One region of the Paenibacillus sp. FSL R10-2788 genome, then DNA from elsewhere that is predicted to be linked to it. Evidence: riboswitches for the same ligand, from Rfam matches in the RefSeq annotation. Region 1 holds a riboswitch; the other holds the start of a gene.
The links. Region 1 has a riboswitch for S-adenosylmethionine ahead of metA (homoserine O-acetyltransferase MetA). Riboswitches for the same ligand answer to the same signal wherever they lie in the genome.

Region 2: another riboswitch for S-adenosylmethionine. It lies ahead of NSQ50_RS26015 (methionine ABC transporter ATP-binding protein); the one in region 1 lies ahead of metA (homoserine O-acetyltransferase MetA).

Annotation. Positions count from the first base shown of each region.
Region 1 covers NZ_JBBOQA010000001.1:1,871,364-1,874,540, reverse strand. Annotated here, with positions in the region: gene NSQ50_RS08140 (PLP-dependent transferase) at 1-1,053, opposite strand, end outside; gene metA (homoserine O-acetyltransferase MetA) at 1,090-2,010, opposite strand; SAM riboswitch class I at 2,126-2,255, opposite strand; gene corA (magnesium/cobalt transporter CorA) at 2,653-3,177, shown strand, end outside.
Region 2 covers NZ_JBBOQA010000001.1:5,851,882-5,855,058, forward strand. Annotated here, with positions in the region: gene NSQ50_RS26010 (methionine ABC transporter permease) at 1-159, opposite strand, end outside; gene NSQ50_RS26015 (methionine ABC transporter ATP-binding protein) at 189-1,205, opposite strand; SAM riboswitch class I at 1,308-1,443, opposite strand; gene NSQ50_RS26020 (Cthe_2314 family HEPN domain-containing protein) at 1,546-2,280, opposite strand; gene NSQ50_RS26025 (COX15/CtaA family protein) at 2,436-3,177, opposite strand, start outside.

The DNA of each region.
Region 1 (3,177 bases):
ATTCCGAATTTCCACAGGAATGTCCGCATGCGTCTGTACTGCAGGATAGGTCATTAACGATTCAACCCCGCCGAGGCTCTCAGCGAAGGCTATAAGCCGGATATGACGAAGCAGAGGTTCTACGTATCTGGCATCTTTTAATTTGAAAGAAAAAATTCCGGTATTGCCCGAGGACTGGCGATTCTGAATTTCATATCCCGGATGATCCGGCAGGCCTGGATGGAACACTTCCGCAATCGCCGGGTGCTCTTGTAGATAGCGGGCAATTGCTAGTGCATTACTCTCGTGCCGTTCCATACGCAGAGCCAGTGTCTTCATGCCTCTCATCAGCTGATAACTGTCTGTTGGCCCAAGCACAGCGCCAATAGAGTTATGTAGAATCGCTATTTCAGCGGATAATTCAGCCCCTTTAGATACAATAAGACCAGCAAGTATATCATTGTGTCCGCCCAAATATTTGGTAGCACTATGGACTACAATATCCGCACCTAATTCCAGAGGACGCTGGAAAAATGGAGTCAGCAGTGTATTGTCTACAATTGTGAGCAGCCCATGATGACGAGCCCAAGTAGCAACGGCTGCAATATCCGTAACCATCATCAAAGGATTCGTTGGCGTTTCAATAAATATCGCCTTTGTATTTGGAAGACGGGAAGCCTCAAGCGCATCCAAATCATTCGTATCTACATAGGAAGCAGTGATTCCAAACTTGGACATAATTCGTTCCAACAAACGATAGGTCCCGCCGTAAAGATCCAGCGAAACGATCAAGTGATCGCCTTGCCCAAACAGGGTAAATATGGTTTGAATAGCCGCCATCCCAGAGCTACAGGCAAAACCTGCATCACCAGACTCCAATTCCGCAGCCGCATTCTCCAGTACGGAACGGGTCGGACTTTTGGTACGGCTATAATCGAAACCTGTGCTCTGCCCAAGCTTCGGGTGACGGAATGCCGTAGCATTATAGATAGGAAAATTAATGGCTCCGGTAGCCGGATCTTCTTGTGAACCTATTTGTGCCAGTCTGCTTTCAATCCTAAGTTTGTCGTCCATGATAAATGCCTCCTAAATTATAATGTAGCGCTGATCTTAATAAACAATCGGGTCGATATCGTAAGGTGTCTCTTGATATACATAGTAATTGAGCCAATTAGAGAATAATAAGTTGGCATGTGCACGCCACACTGCAGGAGGTGTCCGTTCTGGATCATCTTTAGGGAAATAGTGTTTCGGCAAGGCCATCTCCATGCCCCTCTCCAAATCACGATCATATTCCCATTTCAGGGATAGAGGATCGTACTCGGAATGTCCGGTCACAAATATTTGTTTGCCGTCGGTCGTAGCTACTAGATACATACCAGCTTCTTCGGATTCTGCCAGAATCTGCAGATCTGGATTGCTCTCAATATCTTCGCGGGAGACATCGGTATGACGGGAATGCGGTACATGGAATACCTCGTCAAAACCGCGCAGCAATTTAATGTTATTTTGATTAATCGTATGGGAGAATACACCAAAACATTTTTCAGGCAATGCCACTTTACGAACACCAAAATGATGATACAACCCTGCCTGTGCCGCCCAACAGATATGCATGGTCGAGGTCACATTATCCTTGCTCCATTCAAAAATCTCTTTTAGCTCTTCCCAATAGGATACTTCCTCAAACTCCATTTGCTCTACGGGTGCTCCTGTAACAATAAGGCCATCCAAACGGCGGTGGCTGATCTCGTCAAAAGTTTTGTAAAAGCTTCTCAAATGCTCAGCAGAAGTATTCTTAGAAGTATGTGAGCGTGGATGCAGCAAGGTAACATCAACTTGCAGCGGTGAATTTCCTATTAAACGCAGCAATTGAGTCTCCGTCGTTTCTTTAGTCGGCATGAGATTCAGAATAGCAATCCTTAGTGGACGGATATCCTGATGGAAAGCCAAACTATCATCCATCACAAAAATATTTTCTCCGGATAGTACTTCTTTTGCTGGTAAACTGTCGGGAATTTTAATTGGCATTGTCTTTCCACTCCTTAACTGTATTTAGGTTATGTTGTCACATCGCGGCTTTCTGAACAATAAAAAGACCTTTCTCGGAAAACGAGAAAGGTCATATCTACAGTCATATGCGCCTCTCTCATCTGCCAGAAACTTTTGGACGGGGTTTAGTCGTCAGCAAAGTTCCGCAAGAATTAGCACCGTGCGTTCACACGCCGGTTGCCGGGTTTCATAGGGCTAGTCCCTCCACCTGCTCTTGATAAGATTTAGCTGTATTCAATTAAATTTCTTTAAAATTTACTTTAAATCATGAACCTCCTTTTCGTCAAGTCCATACAATGCTGAAGTAGCCTTAAAGTAACAATAAATTTGCTTGAAAGAGGCATACTCCGTTGTTATACTAGACAAGTATTTCATACCTGAACGAAAAGAAGAGGTGAGAAGAAGAATGGAAGGCGACCCGAGCTCGCAATTAAGTGTACAAAATGAGCAACCACACAGGATAATCATCAGCTTGCCGGCGGCGGGAGCAGTTCTTCTTCATGCCCTCGAATCGTCATTCGGCCTCTTGTATTGATTGTAACGCCGGCCAAGCTGATTTTTTTCTCTGTGCTTAATTAGCAGTCCCTGGTGAAGACCCGGGGATAGAAGGAGTGGAATCAGATGAAAATCCGGCTGGTGAATGCAGGGGTTTTTACACCTATTGATGAAATTGATGAAACATTGACACCCCCAACAGAAGGGTTCTATTGGATTGATGCAGATGTGGAGGATTTGGAGCTGCTTCAGCCCCTGTTCAACCTGCATGATCTCGCTGTTGAGGATTGCCTTAGTGAAGAGGATCAACGTCCAAAGATCGAAATATACGAAAGTCATTACTTTATTGTTGTAAACAGCATCCGCTTTGATGATGAGGAAATTTTCCTGCGGGCACTCAATATATTCTTGGGCAGACATTATATTATTACTGTAACGAAACAAAAGATCCACGAGCTGCGCATCCTGAAGCCCATGTTATGGGAGCAAGAGGTTAGCGAACCAGACCAATTCCTTTACCTGCTTATCGACCTTGTCGTAGATAATTATTTCTCCGTAGGTGACCGAATTGAAGCCCGGATTGAGAAGCTTGAAGAGGATATCCTAATGCATACCAAGAAATCTCATCTGAGTGAGATTATCGGTCTGCGA
Region 2 (3,177 bases), 4.0 Mb from region 1:
ATTTACAAGTAATGATAAGACCGAGTAAGTTACTCTGATTACTATACTATTCGATTTCCCCCATAAATACAATAGAATTCCGAGTGGTAAACCAAGAATAATTGTGAACAATCCGGAAAAAAATATCATTTTTATAGTAGCAACCGTAGCATCGATCATTTCTTGCCAATTTAGATCTGCAAAATTCATTACGAAATCACCTCCACATCAAGGCCTTGAGCAATTAGTCTGGAGATCGTTACAGCAATCGCCTCAGCTGGCCCTTCGAACCGCACAATCATCTGTCCATAAGGCACATCTTTAATCGTTGAGATGGTACCATGTAAGATTGCAAAGCTCACACCCGTATCACGCACGACATCGGATAGTGCCGAGCCGTAAGTTTTTTCTCCGAAAAAAGTAATTTTGACAGCTTGAGAGTTATCCCCGGCAGCAGCATCAAGCGCCACTCGAAGAGGCCCTTCATTCTGTGTCTCACTGCGGATGAAATCGCGTGTAACCTCATGCTGCGGCTTGAGAAATACCTCTGTAACTTTGCCTTGTTCAACAATCCCACCACCATGTATGACCGCGACACGGTCGCAGATGCTCTGGATTACATGCATTTCATGTGTGATCAGCACAATGGTCAAATGGAATCTTTTATTAATATCGAGCAGCAGCTTAAGAATGGAGTCCGTTGTCTGGGGATCAAGCGCAGAAGTGGCCTCGTCACACAGCAGTACATCAGGGTCACTGGCTAGTGCCCGGGCGATGCCGACCCGCTGCTTTTGTCCTCCAGATAACTGAGAAGGATACTTATCTGTATGTTCTTCAAGCCCAACTAGAGCGAGCAGATCTTTCACTTTTGTATCAATAGCTGTTCTAGATGTACCTGCAAGTCGCAGTGGAAAGGCAATATTATCATACACAGTCGCCGAAGAAAGCAAATTGAAATGTTGAAAAATCATCCCAATCTTGCGCCGCTGTTCCTGTAATTGACCTTGGTTAAGGCTAGTTAGTTCAACACCGTCTACCCAGACCTCACCTTCTGTCGGACGTTCCAACAGATTAATGCAACGGATCAATGTACTTTTCCCCGCTCCAGAGTGGCCGATGACTCCGAATATTTCACCTTTCTCGATGGACAGATTCAATCCAGAAAGCGCTGTTGCCGCATTACTCCCTTTTCCATAAACCTTTGTTATCCCTTTTAGATTAATCAACTCTCGTCGCCCCCCCTTTATATTTCACTTATTCTATACAAAAAAACCTCCAACGATCGATGCAGATCGCAAGAGGCTCTGTGGGTTTATTAAGACAATGCCTTCTCATCTGCCAACGACCGCAACCTGCGCCATTGTAGGAATTAGCACCATGACATTTGTACAACGCTTCCCGCGCTGGATACAAATCGGTTGCCGGGCTTCATCGGGCCTATCCCTCCGCCGCTCTCGATAAGATAAAGTTATGAAATTATATTTTTTCTGAAATCGTACATACTTTAATGCAAGCATAAGTATAGTGAGTTTATCGATTTTTGTCAAAAGGAAATATATTGAACGATTACGATTTTATGCTCTTTGCCTTGCTTATTTCCTTACGCAGCTGTTCATTGCTGTAGCTGAATGCCGCGATTAATGTCTTACAGTTCATTTCGAGCGATTGTTTTAAATCCTCAAGATGGCTGTCCAAATCCTCGAGCTGAATTTTGTCATGCAGACCTTGGTGCCGCTGCCACAAATCATCCTGCATTTCAGAATTCATATAATGAATTTCAGCATTTCTGCGCTTGCGTAAATTCTCCAATGGATCGCGGTAGGAGTTCTTGATCTGTTCCAGTTGATCCGCTAATGCAGGATGTACATTCAATAATTGGAGCTGACGCAGCACTGTAAAGTAAGAAAAGTGCGTTTTTAATTTGGATGTTTTGAGATCATAAAAATGATTCAGTACCGTCCCAAGCTTGTCCAGAAGAGAGAAAACCCGGATAAAGCCATCTTTATAAAAATAAACATAACGTGCATAATCGCCCTGTTCCACCGGTGTCATATCATCCATATAACCCGCGATCACTAATTTCCGGTAAAAAGCGGCCGCGAACCAACTTTGCTCCAGTTCATCCAGAGAGGAAATCAGTCCACGTGTCCAAATCTCCAGCTTGCGGTATTCATGGTCATTATCCTCATGGGCACTCATTTCCTTGCGCAGCAGTGCTGCAAAAGTGGCCATATTCTCCATCGCATCAGCCAACACACCACTGTTCTTTCGAGGCGGCTCTCCAAGTAATACCCGCAGCATATCCCAGTCCTCCTAAAGTTTTGTTCAGCGTCTGCTTCCATGGACTGCTTCGTACAAAACTCGCGACGTAAGCATCGGCCAATCAGCTCCACGATATACCGATTTCCACTTTATTATTCCGCGGGTGAAGCGCCTCTATCCACGGAGGGAATGTTCTACCAAGGCGGTGGAATCATTGGGTTCGTTACATTTTTTCCAGACACGACACTACCCGCACGATTTAGCTGCCAGACTCTTACACTCATATAACATAAGACACCAAACAAACTGGCAATCAGCAAAATATGAGCCAAAGCGGCAAATATGTACAATCTTTCATTATCTAGGGTGAAAACCACAGCCGCCCCACTAAACACCTGCATCAAGCATAACAGCACTGCAGCTACACCTAGCGCTCTAAGCTCTGGATAATCCTTATGCTTCCAAAATGCTAAATGCCCAAGCAGCGCAGTAAGCATGAATAAGAGCAAAGCCGCAATCCGATGCGTAAAAACAACACCTACACCTCCGGAAAGCTCCGGAACCCATTCTCCATTACAAAGCGGCCAACCCGAACACCCGCCCTGTGAATCCGTATGACTTACAAAGGCTCCAATATACACGACAATATAAGAATAGATGGCAGTAAAACAAGTTAAATTGCGAAAAGCCTTACTTACGGGTTTCTTTTGAGCTTCCAATGTATGATCATATTCGCGCGAATCATGCCATCTCTTGGTTCCAAGAGCCAACATCATAGCGCTCGAAAAGGCGATCAAAGAAAAACCCATATGCAGCGCCATTACAGCAGCAGATTGAGATTTAATTACTGCAAGCGCTCCCATACCACCTTGAACGATGACGAATAATAAAGTCATAAATGCATAGCCCAGCAAATCGCGCCGAGTACGGGCATAA